DNA from 2 places in the Mesorhizobium sp. M0152 genome. Region 1 is predicted to be linked to the other one. Evidence: riboswitches for the same ligand, from Rfam matches in the RefSeq annotation. Region 1 holds a riboswitch; the other holds the start of a gene.
What was found. Region 1 has a riboswitch for S-adenosylmethionine ahead of NKJ26_RS25925 (O-succinylhomoserine sulfhydrylase). Riboswitches for the same ligand answer to the same signal wherever they lie in the genome.
Positions count from the first base shown of each region.

Region 2: another riboswitch for S-adenosylmethionine. It lies ahead of metX (homoserine O-acetyltransferase MetX); the one in region 1 lies ahead of NKJ26_RS25925 (O-succinylhomoserine sulfhydrylase).

Region 1 is NZ_JAMYTH010000033.1:53,736-61,621, forward strand. Features, by position in the region: gene mmsB (multiple monosaccharide ABC transporter permease) at 1-91, shown strand, start outside; gene araD1 (AraD1 family protein) at 293-1,285, shown strand; gene NKJ26_RS25915 (ABC transporter substrate-binding protein) at 1,325-2,098, opposite strand; gene NKJ26_RS25920 (2'-deoxycytidine 5'-triphosphate deaminase) at 2,199-3,293, opposite strand; SAM riboswitch at 3,434-3,511, shown strand; gene NKJ26_RS25925 (O-succinylhomoserine sulfhydrylase) at 3,568-4,758, shown strand; gene NKJ26_RS25930 (ceramide glucosyltransferase) at 4,789-5,940, opposite strand; gene apaG (Co2+/Mg2+ efflux facilitator ApaG/CorD) at 6,171-6,563, shown strand; gene NKJ26_RS25940 (Hsp33 family molecular chaperone) at 6,775-7,806, opposite strand.
Region 2 is NZ_JAMYTH010000034.1:6,888-14,773, forward strand. Features, by position in the region: gene NKJ26_RS26010 (class I SAM-dependent methyltransferase) at 1-80, shown strand, start outside; gene NKJ26_RS26015 (ABC transporter ATP-binding protein/permease) at 203-2,023, shown strand; gene NKJ26_RS26020 (DUF1194 domain-containing protein) at 2,109-2,912, shown strand; partial or broken gene NKJ26_RS26025 (DUF1330 domain-containing protein) at 3,331-3,468, shown strand; gene metW (methionine biosynthesis protein MetW) at 3,478-4,092, opposite strand; gene metX (homoserine O-acetyltransferase MetX) at 4,151-5,317, opposite strand; SAM riboswitch at 5,424-5,501, opposite strand; gene hisC (histidinol-phosphate transaminase) at 5,636-6,745, shown strand; gene NKJ26_RS26045 (prephenate/arogenate dehydrogenase family protein) at 6,752-7,687, shown strand; gene NKJ26_RS26050 (sugar kinase) at 7,802-7,886, opposite strand, start outside.

The DNA.
Region 1 (7,886 bases):
GGGCGTCAATGTCGACTGGCAGCAAGTGGTCAAGGGCCTGGTGCTGCTCGGCGCCGTGATCTTCGACGTCTACAACAAGAACAAGGCTTGAACAGGCTTCAGGCCAGGCAAGCAGGAGGCATACGGTCGCGGCGCTGCCGGCATTCGCCGGCTCGAAGAAGTCCCCTCAGGGACCGGGCTCGCGAGCGCAATCCGGATGAAGAGTTCAACCCGTGGCGCGGCCAGTCCGAGCCGCGCAGTTTAGGGTTTGCCAAAAGGCAACCATGCCAAGACATATGAGAGAGGACTGATAATGCTGATCTCGCAGATTCTCGACGACGCCGAGACCATCCGTGTCGTTGCCCGCAACGGCGGCAAGACCCGGATCATCAACGGGGCGCGCAGCGTCTATTCGCTGGCGATGGAAGCCGCCCGCACCGGCGTCGGCCTCGCCGCGCTGATCGAGCGCAAGGGGCTCGGCGAGACGATCGACCTGGAAGCCGCCTACAAGAAGGGGCGGCTTTTGTCGCCGATCAACCATCCCGATCCGGCGCATCTGCATCTGACCGGCACGGGGCTAACGCATCTCGGCTCGGCGGCGACGCGCGATTCCATGCACAAGAAGCTCAGCACCGATGGCGAGGAGCAACTCACCGATTCCATGAAGATGTTCCGCATGGGCCTGGAAGGCGGCAAACCCGCGAAAGGCCAGGTCGGCGTACAGCCGGAATGGTTCTACAAGGGCAATGGCACGATGGCCGTGGCGCCTGGCGCGGCACTGCTGTCACCGGCGTTCGCCAAGGACGCCGGCGAGGAGCCCGAGATTGCCGGCATCTATGTCATCGGCGACGACGGCGCGCCGTTCCGTGTCGGCTTCACGCTGTCGAACGAGTTTTCCGACCATGTCACCGAGCGTGTGAACTACCTTTTCCTTGCCCACTCCAAGCTGCGCAACGCCTCGTTTGGGCCGGAGATCCTGGTCGGCGATCTCCCCGCCGATGTCCGGGGCGCCTCGCGCATTTACCGCGACAGCAAGATGCTGTGGGAAAAGCCGTTCCTGTCGGGCGAAGCCAACATGTCGCACACCATCGCCAATCTCGAACACCACCATTTCAAATATTCGGCCTTCCGCCAGCCGGGCGACGTGCATGTGCACATGTTCGGCACCGCGACGCTGTCCTTCGCCGACGGTATCAAGACCGAAGCCGGCGACGTTTTCGAGATCGAAGCCACGGATTTCGGCCTGCCGCTGCGCAACCCGCTTGAGATCGAGCAGCCGGTGAAGGTGGCGGTGAAGGCGCTGTGATGGGGCGATCTCCCCACTCGCGGGGAGATCGGCAGTTTCTCAATAGATGTCGAAGTCGAAATACTTGGCCTGGATTTTCTTGTAGGTGCCGTCAGCGACGATGGCGTCGATGGCCGCGTTCAGCTTGTCGCGCAGCGCGGTGTCTTCCAGGCGCACGGCGATGCCGGCTTCGGTCTCCGTGCCCTTGACGTCGCCGACCATCTTGCAGCAGCCGTCGCTCGCCTTCTTCATCCAGTCCATCAGCACGAACTTGTCCGAGAGGACGGCGTCGAGGCGGCCGTTCTGGAGATCGGTGATCGCCTCTTCCTGGGTCGGGTAGAGCTTCGCCTCGGCGCCTGCCTTGCCATAGACGTCCTGGGCGTAGTTGGCCTGTGTTGTCGAAGCCTGTGCGCCGACCGTCTTACCGGCGAGTGCCGCCGGTTCGGTCGAGGCGATGTCGCTGTTCTTCAGGGCGACGAGCGAGAGCGGTGTCGTATAGTATTTGTGGGTAAAGGCGACCTGCTTCTTGCGCTCCTCGGTGATGCTCATCGAGGCGATGATGGCATCGAACTTCTTGGCCTGCAGGGCGGGAATGATGCCGTCCCAGTCCTGCGTGACGATTTCGCACTCGACCTTCATCTGCGCGCACAGGGCGTTTGCGATGTCGATATCGAAGCCGACGACCTTGCCGTCCGACGTGATGGTGTTGAACGGCGGATAGGCGCCCTCGGTGCCGATCTTGATTTTTTCCGCCGCCTCGGCCGACAGCGAGCCGGCACCGAGCGCCAGCATGGCGGCCGCCGCCCCCGACAGGATCCATTTCGAAATCTGCATCTTCTTGTTCCCCTTGAGTGCCGTCATGTCGAGGCCGGCAACGGCAGCCAAGCATGGCCCGCCATGACAGGCAAGTATTTTGCCTGACTGGAATCGACGTTCAGCGCGCGGCGCGAAAATGCTTCGACAATTTCAGGCCCTGCGCCTGGTAGTTGGAGCCGAGATCGGTGCCATAGAGCGCCTGTGGCCGTTTCAGCATGTGTTCGTAGACCAGCCGGCCGACGATCTGGCCATGATCGAGAATGAACGGCACTTCATGGCTGCGCACTTCGAGCACCGCCCGGCTGCCGGTACCGCCAGCCGCCGAGTGACCGAAGCCTGGATCGAAGAAACCGGCGTAGTGAACGCGAAACTCGCCGACCAATGGATCGAAGGGTGTCATCTCAGCGGCGTAAAGCGGGGGCACATGCACCGCCTCCTGGCTGACCAGGATGTAGAACTCGTCCGGGTCGAGCACCAATTCGCCGGCGCCGCTCTTGTGGATCGGCTCCCAGAAATCGACGACCTCCTGTGCTGCGCGCTTGTCGACGTCGACGAGGCCGGTGTGATGCTTGCCGCGATAGCCGACCAGCCCGCTTTGATCGCCTTTGAGGTCGATCGACAGCGCGATGCCGCCGCCGGAGATGTTCGGCGGCTCGGTGGCGACAAGCATCTCGGCGCGATGCAACTCGCTCAGTTCGGCCTCCGACAAGAGCGCGTTGCCGGTGCGGAAGCGTATCTGCGACAGGCGCGAGCCAGTGCGCGCAACGATCGGGAAGGTGCGCGGGCTGACTTCGAGGTACAGCGGGCCATGGTAGCCGGCGGCGATCTTGTCGAACTCGTGGCCGCGGTCGGTCATGACACGGGTGAAGATGTCTAGCCGTCCGGTCGAGCTCTTCGGATTGGCCGAGGCGGAAATCTTCGCCGGCAGCGCCAGGGTTTCGAGCAGGGGCACGATATAGACGCAGCCGGTTTCCAGCACGGCGCCGTCGGCGAGGCTGATCTCGTGCAGCTTCAACCGGTCGAGTTTTTCCGACACCTTGTGGTTGGGCCCGGGCAGGAAAGAAGCGCGCACCCGCCAGGCCTTGTCGCCAAGCCTCAGATCGAGGCTGGCCGGCTGGATCTGGTCGGCATCGAGCGCGCGCGGCGACTTCAGCGCGCCGGACTGGAACAGCGCCGAAATGTCCTGATCGGGAAGAATGCCTGTCTGCCGCAAAGGCCGCCTGCTCCAAGACCGGGCGATTTCTTGTCGCAGATCCCTGCCGCAAAACCGTGGAACGCTTCTGCCGAACCTGCTTGGTACAACTCTCTTAATGAAGCCGACAATTGACGCAAGCGTGGCGCGGGTCTAAAGGGTCGTTATCCCGTGGTGATTTGGCCGGTCGGCTTGCAGCCACGTTAAACAAGTCGCTAAAGGACCGTCGGGCCGCGAGGCCGTATGGACCGGTTGCGACTTTCGCGGCCGGTTTTTTTGTGTCTGGAACAAAACAATGAGCACCAAGAAGCGTAACTGGAAACCTCAGACCGCACTCGTGCACGGCGGAACCCTGCGTTCCGGCTTCGGCGAAACCTCCGAGGCGATGTACCTGACCCAAGGTTATGTCTATGAAACGGCGCAGGCCGCCGAAGCTCGCTTCAAGGGCGAGGAACCGGGCTTCATCTATTCGCGCTACGCCAATCCGACCGTCGACATGTTCGAGAAGCGCATGTGCGCGCTGGAAGGCGCGGAGGATGCACGCGCCACGGCCTCCGGCATGGCGGCGGTGACGGCGGCGCTCCTGTGCAGCGCCAAGGCTGGCGACCACATCGTGGCGGCGCGCGCGCTGTTCGGCTCCTGCCGCTGGGTGGTCGAGACGCTGGCACCGCGGTACGGCATCGAGGCCACGCTGGTCGACGGCACCGACATCGCCAACTGGGAAAAGGCGGTCAGGCCCAACACCAAGCTGTTCTTCCTGGAAAGCCCGACCAACCCGACGCTGGAAGTCGTCGACATCGCCGCCGTCGCCGCGCTTGCCAATTCGATCGGCGCGCGGCTTGTCGTCGACAATGTCTTTGCCACGCCCTTGCAGCAGAAGCCACTGCAGCTCGGCGCGCACATCGTCGTTTATTCGGCGACCAAACACATTGACGGCCAGGGCCGCTGTCTGGGCGGCGTGATCCTGTCGGACAAGAAGTGGATCGATGAGAATTTGCACGATTATTTCCGCCACACAGGTCCGAGCCTGTCCCCCTTCAATGCCTGGACGCTGTTGAAAGGCCTGGAGACGCTGCCCCTGCGCGTGCGCCAGCAGACGGAGAGCGCCGGCAAGATCGCCGATTTCCTGGCCGAGCAGCCGCAGATTGCCCGCGTCATCTATCCCGGCCGCGCCGACCATCCGCAGGCCGATATCGTCAGGAAGCAGATGTCGGGCGGCTCGACGCTGATCTGCCTCGAGGTCAAGGGCGGCAAGCAGGCGGCCTTCGCCTTGCAGAACGCGCTGGACATCGTGCTGATCTCCAACAATCTCGGCGACGCCAAGAGCCTGATCACCCATCCAGCGACAACGACGCACAAGAATTTGAGCGACGAGGCGCGGGCCGAACTCGGCATCGGGCCGGGTACGCTCAGGCTGTCGGTCGGCCTGGAAGATAGCGACGATCTTCTGGAAGACATCGCACAGGCGTTGAAGGCCGCAATATAGGATCGGCCCAGGTAGCGCGCCTGGCTGCCATCAGGCACTCGACGGCGTCTCTTCCAGTTCGGCGGCCTTGGTGCCAATGGTCATCGCGTTGCCGCGCCAGTCGACGGCGCCGCCAAGCCAGCCGCGCGCCCACATCCCCGGCACGATCATGTCGCGCATCATCATAGCCGCGATCATGCGCGGCGACAGGTGCCAGCCCTTGCCCCAAGCCAGGGCGCATTCCGGAAGATAGAAGGCCGCCAGCACGGCGACGAAGGTCAGCGGCAGGCTGAAACCGGCACTCGCCGCCGCTACCAGCGCAAGCACCAGCGGCACCGCGGCGCCGGTCAGGATTTCGGGCGCGAAGAAGAGCGGGAAGGTGACGCGGCGCAGTCGCGCCCAACGGGCCTGGCGCGACCAGATCTCGCCAAGCGTGCGCCGGCCGAGCGGCTGCTCGAACGGCGAGGAAACGAGATTGACGCGCAAGCCGAGGCCGTTCACCAGTTTGGTCGCGGCGGCGTCCTCGGCGATCTCAGCCGCCAGCGCGCGGATGCCGCCATTGGCGTCGAGCATCGGCTTGTTCCAGAGCATGCTCTTGCCCTGCGCGAAGCCAAGGCCGAGCGCCTCGCCGGCATATTGCCAGCGGGCCTGCAGCGTGTTGAGGAAGGCGCATTCGACATCGGCCCAGAACCCGTCGGGCCGGGAGCCGATCGGCGTCGAGCAGACAAGACCGGTTTCCGGCCCCCATGCCGCCAGCAGATGCTGGACGTAATCCCTCGGCATCAGCACGTTGGAATCGGCAAGGATAACCCAGTCGTGGCGCGCCGCCTCCCATCCCTTGACGCAATTGTTGAGCTTGGGATTGGCGCTGACGCGGTCATTGCCGATCAGCAAGCGGGCGGGCACGGCGGGAAAGCGGGCGGTGGCGGCGCGGATCAGTTTGACCACCGGATCGTCGGCATGGGCGACACAGAAGATCAGTTCGTAGCGTGGCCAGTCGAGCGAGAAAGCGCGTTGCAGCGTCTCGCGCGTAAACGGCTCGACGCCGCGCGAAGGCACGACGATCGACACCGGCATCGGCTTGCCGGTCGGCGGTGCCATGATGTGGCGTCGCCTCAGGCGCGAGGCGGCGAGCACGATGCTGGCGATGTTCAAGACAATGAGAGCAGTAGAAAGCGATGCGGCTATGAGAGCGAGTTCCATCGAGATCCGGTCACTCCACAAAAACCGGCCCGCGCAGGGCCGTTTTCGACAGTTCGACAGAGCGCCCGAGTCGCCCGGCGGTGGTTGGCGCACACCATCATTGTCATGTGTCACTTAAATGACATTGTTTGTCGGCACCTGCCCCCTCAGGGTTGGCGACAAAGGCCGCGCTCCGTTGACCGAACCGCGGAGAGCGCCGAAAGTTCCGCCTGGATTGTTTGGAGCCGCTCATGTATCGCGCCGTCACGCGCCAGATCGAAGTGCAGGTCAGGCCATTTTACCTCGAGGATCGCTCGGATCCTTCGGAGAACCGCTATGTCTGGGGCTACCACATAACGATCGACAACCAGTCGGACGAGTTCGTGCAACTGTTGTCGCGCTATTGGCACATCACCGACGGCACCGGCCGGGTCGAGGAGGTGCGCGGCCCCGGCGTGGTCGGCGATCAGCCCGAGCTCAATCCCGGCGACAGCTATCAATACACGTCCGGCTGCCCGCTCCCGACGCCGTCAGGTATCATGGTCGGGCACTACACGATGCGCAACAAGCGCGGGGAGACGTTCGACGTCGCCATCCCCGCTTTCTCGCTGGACCTGCCGGGCAAGCGGCGGACGGTGAATTAACGGTTGGCGAAGGCTCCGACGACAGCGTTTTTCTCCCGTCATTAACGGCGAGAAATGTCCGGCAGGACAATGAGAGGCAGCATCGGACCGCGGGGGCATCTCCAATGCACAACCGCGCCTGCGGACGCGAGACAATCGCCCAAAAACCAGCGCCGCCCCTCATCCACCCTCCGGGCACCTTCTCCCCGCAGAACGGGGAGAAGGAAGGTGCTTATTGAGCCGCGAATTCCGCGGGGTCGAAATCGTACTGCGTCGAGCAGAACTCGCAGGCGACATGGATGCCGCCATCTTCGGTGCTATCCTTGATCTCCTGCGCCGAAAAGCCCTCGAGGATGCCACGGATCTTGTCCCTGGAGCATGAGCATTGATCGGTGACGGGGACGCCGCCGAAGACGCGTACGCCATGTTCGTGGAACAGACGATAGAGCAGCCGCTCGGCGCCGATCGTCGGATCGATCAGTTCGGTCGGCTCGATGGTGCCGAGCAAGGCCAGCAATTCCTGCCAGGAATTGTCGGCTGGGTCGTGGATCTCGTCGCGCGGATCGCCGTCGCCGCCCGGCAGGTCCGGAATGCGCATGCGCTCGGGCGACTGCGGCAGGAACTGAGCCAGGATGCCGCCGGCGCGCCACTGTTCGCGCGCGCCGCCGACGCTTGGCGTCAACAACTTGGCGACCGAGAGCCTGATATCCGTCGGGATCTGTTCCGATTGGCGGAAATAGGTGCGTGCCGCGTCTTCCAGCGTTTCGCCGTCGAGTTGGACGATACCCTGGTAACGCTGCGTATGAGCACCCTGATCAATGGTCAGTGCCAGCACGCCGCTGCCGAGCAGCGTCTGCTGAGACGTTTCGCCGGCTGCGACCAACGCCTCTAGCCGGTCGGCGTCGAAACGCGCATAGGCCCGCAGCGCCGAGGGCGTCGAGAAATCCGCGACCAGCATGTCGACTGGCCCGTCGGTGCGGGTCTGCAGGATGAACTTGCCCTCGAACTTGAGCGAGGTACCGAGCAGTACCGTCAGAACACAGGCTTCCGCCAGCAGCCGGGCGACCGGCTCGGGGTAGTCGTGACGGCCGAGAATGGCATCGAGCATCGGCCCGAGTTGGACGGTACGGCCGCGCACGTCGAGCGGACCGACCTCGAAGGGCACGACGTGGTCGTCGCCGGCATAGCCGAACTCGCCGAGTTTGGGATGATGTTCAGTCACTTGATAAGTTTCCAACATGACAAGGCTCCAGGGCGCGGCCATGCCGCCCTCTCGGGAGCATGCGACGAAACGCGCTTGATTTGCGTGATGCGGCGCAGATAGGCATCGCACTCGCGCAGATC
Region 2 (7,886 bases), on a different contig from region 1:
TGTCGCCGCATGGCGCGACACGGCTCGGCCGCCGGGCCGTGGAGACCACGCCGCCGGCTCCGCAGATGACACCTTCGTGATCATGACAGGAACTTGCGCCGCCCGGCGTTTCCCGACCTATCTGTCGCTTGCGGCTCATTGAGACCAATGCGGCCGACCATCAGCGGTTTCAGCACTCAAACTGAACGCAAGGACCTTGGGTATGGCTTACCATCCGGACAACGATGCCTCCGCCCTGCCGGTTGCGGTCGAAGCCAGCAGTCTGCGCGATCAGGTGGCGACGATCAGGCAGGCGCTGGCGGAATCGCCGGTTCGCAAGTGGCTGTTCTGGACGTCGGTCGGCATGATGGCCGTCATCGTCGCGACCTCGATCGGCCAAGTTCTGCTCAACCGCTGGAACCAGCCTTTCTACGATGCGCTCGCGCGCCGCGACATGGCTGCCTTCCTGCACCAGCTTCTCGTCTTTGCAGTCATTGCCGGCGGGTTGCTGGTGCTCAACATAGGGCAGACCTGGCTCAACCAGATGATTAGGCTGAAACTTCGCGAGGCGCTGACGCTCGATCTGATCGACCAGTGGATGCGGCCGGCGCGCGCTTTCCGCCTGGCCAATGCCGGCGCCATCGGCGTCAACCCCGACCAGCGCATGCAGCAGGACGCCGCGCACCTCACCGATCTGTCCACGGATCTCGGCGTCGGCCTGCTGCAGTCGTTGATCCTGCTGGTGTCCTTCGTCGGCGTGCTGTGGGAGCTGTCTTCGGGCTTCGTCTTCCATATCGGCGGGACCTCGCTTGCGATACCGGGCTACATGGTCTGGGCCGCCATCCTTTACGCAGGCACCGCGTCATGGCTGAGCTGGCTGGTCGGACGGCCGCTGATCCGCCTCAACAGCGACCGTTATACGCGCGAAGCCGAGTTGCGCTCCTCGATGGTGCGCGTCAACGAGAATGTCGATGCCATCGCGCTGTACCATGGCGAGGCGGATGCCAGGCGACGGCTCGGACTCGACCTCGGCACTGTGCTGGGCGCCATGCGGCGCATCTACACCGCCCAGATCAATCTGTCCTGGGTGACGGACACCTATGGCTGGATCACCGTCGTGGCCCCCATCCTCGTTGCCTCGCCGGTCTATTTTTCGGGCGACATCAGTTTTGGCGGGCTGATGATGGCGGTCGGCGCCTTCAATCAGGTGCATTCCTCATTGCGCTGGTTCATCAACAACATCGGCAGCATCGCCGACTGGCGCGCAACGCTGATGCGCGTTGCGGACTTCCGCATCGCGCTCGCTGAAACCGATGTGCTGCACGACAAGGAAAAGCGCATCGAGTTCGGCGACAACGCCAATGGCAGCCTGACTTTCGAGAAGCTCGAAGTGGCCTCGCCGGACGGATGCACCAAGCTCGCCGACCAGCATGTCGAGATACGTCCCGGCGAGCGCGTCATGATCACCGGCGATCCCGGCGCCGGCAAGACATTGTTCTTCCGCGCCATTGCCGGCCTATGGCCATGGGGCAGCGGGCGAATCGGCCTGCCCGCGGGAGAAACGCCCATCTTCGTGCCTCGCGTCCCGTATTTCCCGACCGGTACGTTGCGCGAGGTTCTCGATCACCCGAATGGACCCGACCCGGCGAGCGATGCCGAGATTTCGGCGGTTCTTGCCGAGGTCGGCCTGCAACGGCTGTCGTCCTCGCTCGACCGCTCCGCGCGCTGGGAGCGTGAGCTGGGCGATGACGAACAACGCTCGCTCGCCTTCGCCAGGCTCGCCTTGCGGCAACCAAAATGGATAATCATCGACGAAGCCCTGGATGCGTTCGACGGGCCGTCGCTGCGACGGGTGTTGTCGATGCTGGAGAAGCGTCTGCCCGGAGCCGCGGTGCTCAACATCGGACGCGGCCAGCACAACAATCATTTCTTTCCACGCGCTTTTACAATCGTGAAGGATGCCGGCGTGCCGGCGCTGAAACCGGTCCGCGTCAGGGCCGGCGCCATCGAGCCGCCCCCCGCCGCTGCCCGCCGCAAGGCGTAGCCATTGTTCCGGTCCCTGGCGCGAAGCTTTATTTTGCCGTGATCGCGAGGGAATATCCGCAGGAGAAACAACCCCGGCGTCGGCCATGCTTGATGCTCTGCGCCTGCTTGCCTGTCTTGCCTGCGCCCAGGCAGTCCCCGTTGCCTCGCCGCCGGATGCGCTGGCCGTCGATGTCGAACTGGTGCTGGCGGTCGACATCTCCCTGTCGATGGACGAGAAGGAGTTCGCCCTGCAGCGCGCCGGCTATGTCGAGGCGCTGCGGCATCCCGATTTCATCCAGGCGGTCCGCGCCGGCAAAACTGGCCGCATCGCGCTCGCCTATTTCGAATGGGCCGGCACGGTGCGCGACGACGCCGTCATCGGCTGGCAGATTGTCGACAGCGCCGACAGCGCCGGCGCCTTCGCCGACAAGGTGGCGGCGCGGCCGTTCAGGAGCTTCCGAGGCACTTCGATCTCCGGTGCGCTTGCCTTCGGCGCTAAGCTTTTCGATCGCACGGCTTTCGAGGGCGATCGCAGCGTTATCGATATTTCCGGCGACGGTCCGAACAATATCGGGCCGCCGGTCACCACGACGCGTGACGCGGCAATCGCCAAGGGCATCGTCATCAACGGCCTGCCGATCCTGGTCAATCCGTCGCCCACGTTCAGCCATCTCGATCAGTATTATGCGCAGTGCGTCACCGGCGGGCCCGGTTCCTTCGTGCTGCCGATCTACGCGGCCGCCGAATTCTCGACGGCGATCCGGCGCAAGCTGATCCTCGAAGTGAGCGGCATCCAGGACAGGGCCGGGTTCATCCCCGTGGACACCGACGCGCCCGTCGACTGCCTGCGGGGCGAGCGGGACAGGCGGTTCTTGTCCGATCCGTATTTCCCAGAACTCGACCGCTGAGCCTCTTGGCCCGACCAGCCTAGATGGGAGGTTCATTGTTTCACGGAAACGGTGAACCGCTCTAACTCTTTGTTTCAACGCAATTCCCTAGGGAAAGCGCTACGCGCTTTTCCCGGAAAAACCGTTTCACACCTTTTCCTGGACTTCCCCTTTTCTCGGCCCCTCGCCATATCCGCCTCGACGCTAAAAAATCGCCGCTCATGTCATCCGCCGCACTGCCGTCCAACCGCCGCCAAATGACGATTCCGGGGCCTAGCGCCTCAATTGCAACACCCTCGCCAATAGATGACGTCTGAACGCCATCGCGAAGCCGGCCCGGCCCTGCCTGCGATCGCATGGAATCCTACTACGTCTGGGGCAATCGCCTTGCGGCCGGCGCCGGGGCAGATTGCGCTTGCGAGGCCGGCTGAAGAGGCTTCGGCAGCATGCGCGCCGCTGGTACCATTCACCAGCCTACCAGGCGATATTATCGCTGCGGACCGATAATTCCGAGGCTGACGTGGTATTCGCCGACGGTGTCGAACATCCACACAAGGCCACGGATATCCTGGAGTAGGACTAGGCTTTATCGCTTCAGCAAAAACACTGCCTGCTGGCCGAAGAAATTCCAGAACCACCACGGCATCGACAGGCCGATCTTCTGGCCGTTGGCGTCGAGCGCGGTTGCCCTCTCCACCGTCGCGCCAAGCTCGTCGCACAGATTGACGAAGTCGCGGATGGTGCAGAAATGGATGTTGGGCGTGTCGTACCAGGAATAGGGCAGGTCCTTGGTCACCGGCATGCGGCCCTTGACGAACAGCGACAGGCGCACCCGCCAATGCCCGAAATTGGGGAAGGAAACGATGGCGCGGTTGCCGATCCTGAGCAATTCGTCGAGCACCAGTTTCGGATTGCGGGTCGCCTGCAAGGTCTGCGACAGCACGACGAAATCAAAACCCTTGTCGGGATAGAATTGGAGGTCCTTGTCGGCATCTCCCTGAATGACCGAGAGGCCGCGCGCCACGCATTCGTTGACGCCGCGCTGCGACAGTTCAAGACCGCGGCCGTCGACCTGCTTGGTGTCCTGCAGCAATTCGAGCAGCAAACCATCGCCCGAGCCGACATCGAGCACGCGGGATCGCGGCGGGATGAGGTTGGCGACGACTTCGAGGTCGACGCGCTGGTCGCGGTTGACGCTCATGGTTCTTTCCTTGGCCAGGCACATTTTCCCAATTCGGACGATGCCCGATTTTGCCGGATCATAGACTTAGCCCTCTCGCCCTCGCGGCCGAGCCGATGAAGCCGTTGATGGCGGCAAACAGTTCCGGTTCGTCGAGCAGGAAGGCGTCATGGCCGCGATCGGTCTCGATCTCGACGAAGGACACCGATGCGCCGGCGGCGTTGAGCGCATGCACGATCGAGCGGCTCTCCTCGGTCGGAAACAGCCAATCCGAGGTAAAGGACACCAGGCAGAAGCGGGTTTTCGTGCCGGCGAAGGCGTCGGCCAACAGGCCGCCATGGTCGGCGGCGAGGTCGAAATAGTCCATCGACCGCGTCATATAGAGGTAGGAGTTGGCGTCGAAACGATCGACGAAGGTCATGCCTTGGTGGCGCAGATAGCTTTCGATCTGGAAGTCGGCGTCGAAGCCGAAGGTGAGCGCCTCGCGATCCTGCAAATTGCGGCCGAATTTGCGGTGCAGGGCAGCTTCCGAAAGATAGGTGATGTGGGCGGCCATGCGCGCCACCGCCAGCCCTTTTTCCGGGCGCTTGCCGTGTTCGAAATATTTGCCGGCATGCCAGTCCGGGTCGGCCATCACGGCTTGCCGGCCGACCTCGTGGAAAGCGATGTTCTGCGAGGAATGGCGGGCGCCAGTGGCTATCGGCAGCGCCGAGAAGACGCGCTCCGGATAGCTCGACGCCCATTGCAGCACCTGCATGCCGCCCATCGAGCCGCCGAGCACGCAAAACAGCTTTTCGATGCCGAAATGGTCGATCAGCATCTGCTGCGCGCGCACCATGTCGCGGATGGTGATGACCGGCAGGTCGAGCCCGTAGGGTTTGCCGGTGACGGGGTTGGTCGAGGCCGGACCGGTGGAGCCAAGACAGCCGCCGATGACGTTGGAGCAGATGACGAAGAAGCGATTGGTGTCGATGATCTTGCCGGGGCCGATCAGCACTTCCCACCAGCCGGGTTTGCCGGTCACCGGATTGGTGCTGGCGACGTGCTGGTCGCCGGTCAGCGCATGGCAGACGAGGATGGCATTGGAGCGGGCGCCGTTCAGCGTACCGTAGGTCTGGTAGGCGATCTGGAATGGCGACAGCAGCGTGCCGGCGTCCAGCTTCAGCGGCTTGTCCGCCCCAAAGCGCAATACCGGGCTCGACGGTTGGTCGGCCTCGTTGGTCTTCCCAGCGCGCAGAGCGGCCATTCGCATCTCTCTTGCTGCACCTTGCCCTGCGAAAATCGCCGCCGATGCGTTCGTCCGGCCGGCAGCGGACAACAAAAAACCGGCATTTGCCTTCACAAAGCCGGTTACGTCCACGCAAACGGCCCTTTAGCGAATTGTTTAACGTGGCTGCAAGCCGACCGGCCAAATCACCACGGAACTGATGCTGCCCTTCTAGAACTCGCCCGCCTTGCCGTCAATGCCGAGGCTGGCCTCACCGCCAGCTCTCGACATTGCCGGTCACGGCTTGTATTTCCGCTGCGGCTTCCCTGCGGAAGCGTTCTCGACGGATTTTGCGACATGAGCCAGATACCGGACAAGGCACGTCCAACCCCGCGCGCGGGCATCATGGATATCGATGCCTATGTGCCGGGCAAAAGTGCCGCGCCCGCCGGCGTCGCCAAGGTGTACAAGCTGTCGTCGAACGAGAATCCGCTCGGGCCCTCGCCCAAGGCGATCGAAGCCGCGCGCGAGGTCGCCGGAAAGCTCGACGTCTATCCCGATGGCACCGCCCGGCGGCTACGCGAGGCGATCGCCGAGGTGCATGGCCTCAACGCGCAGAACATCATCTGTTCCAACGGTTCCGACGAGATCCTCGGCCTGCTGGCGCAGACCTATCTCTCGCCCGGCGACGAGGCGATCTTCACCGAACATGCTTTCATGGTCTACAAGATCTACATCCAGTCGGCAGGCGCCACGCCGGTCGCGGTCAAGGAGACCGACGAGCGAGCCGACATCGACGCGATGCTTGCCGCCGTCACGCCGCGCACCAAGATCGTCTTTCTCGCCAATCCCAACAATCCGACCGGCACCTATGTGCCGTTCCAGGAAGTGCGTCGCCTGCATGCGGGCCTGCCGCGCAACGTGCTTCTGGTGCTCGATGCCGCCTACGCCGAATATGTCCGCCGCAACGATTACGAGGCCGGCATCGAACTGGTCGGCAGCGCCGAAAACGTGGTGATGACCCGCACCTTCTCCAAGATCGGGCTTGGCGGCGCGCGGATCGGCTGGATGTATGCGCCGATGCGCATCGTCGACGCGATCAACCGGGTGCGCGGCCCGTTCAACGTCAACGCGACGGCGATCGAAGCCGGTATCGCGGCGATCCGCGATCGCGACCATGTCGAGCGCAGCGTCGCGCACAACGAGACCTGGCTGGCATGGCTGAGCGAGGAATTGACCAAGCTCGGATTGCGGGTGACGCCCAGCGTCGGCAATTTCATCCTCATCCATTTTCCCGACGACCAGAGGCATTCGGCAGCCGCGGCGGACGATTATCTGACGGCGCGCGGCTATATATTGCGGCGCGTTTCCGGCTATGGCTTTCCCAACGCGCTGCGCATGACCGTCGGTACCGAAGAGGCCAATCGCGGCGTTGTCGCCGCACTCACGACATTCCTGAAAAGCTAGAACGCCATGACATCACCGATGTTCGAAAAGATCGCGCTGGTAGGCATCGGCCTGATCGGCTCGTCGTTGGCCCGCGTCATCCATCGCGAGGGCCTAGCCCGCCACGTCGCCATCTCGACCCGCAGCGCCGCGACGCTGATGCGGGCGAAGGAGCTCGAGCTTGGCTCCTCCTACACCACCGATGCGAAAGAGGCGGCCCGCGACGCGGATCTGATCATCGTGTCTGTGCCAGTCGGCTCGTCCGGCGCTGTGGCGGCGGAAATCGCGCCGGAGCTGAAGCAAGGCGCGATCCTCACCGATGTCGGCTCGACCAAGGCATCGGTCATCGCGCAGATGCAGCCCTACGTGCCGGCAGGCGTCCATTTCATTCCCGGCCATCCGCTGGCGGGTACGGAGAAATCCGGTCCGGATGCCGGATTCGCCGATTTGTTCGACAATCGCTGGTGCATCTTCACGCCGTTGCCCGAGACCGACCCGGATGCGCTGGAGAAGCTGTCGGAATTCTGGCGCCGCTGTGGCGCCAATATCGACACGATGGACCCGCAGCACCATGACATGACGCTGGCCATCGTCTCGCATCTGCCGCATATCATCGCCTACAATATCGTTGGCACCGCCGACGATCTGGAATCGGTGACCAAGACTGAAGTGATCAAGTATTCCGCCTCCGGCTTTCGCGATTTCACCCGTCTCGCCGCATCCGACCCGACCATGTGGCGGGATGTATGCCTGCACAACAAGGACGCCATCCTCGAAATGCTCGCGCGGTTCTCGGAAGACCTGGCGTTCCTGCAAAGAGCAATCCGCTGGGGCGACGGCGAAAAACTCTTCGATCTGTTCACCCGCACCCGTGCCGTACGCCGTTCGATCATCGAGGCCGGCCAGGACATCGACGTGCCTGATTTCGGCCGTCAGGCGGTCGAGCATCCGGCAAAGAACTAGGTGTTCCCCGCCTAAAGCGCGTCGCGTTTGAACGGATTCATGCGACGCGCTTGGGTTCTTGTTCTAATGCATGTCGTTATCGCAAAACCGCTGCGCATTTTTGCGCGACAGGCGTTAGCTCGCTGGCCAGTGGCTTTCCATCATCGCCAGCGTCTCAGTCCGGTCTGGCGCGCCCAGCCTGCCGCCGAAGCGCAGGCAT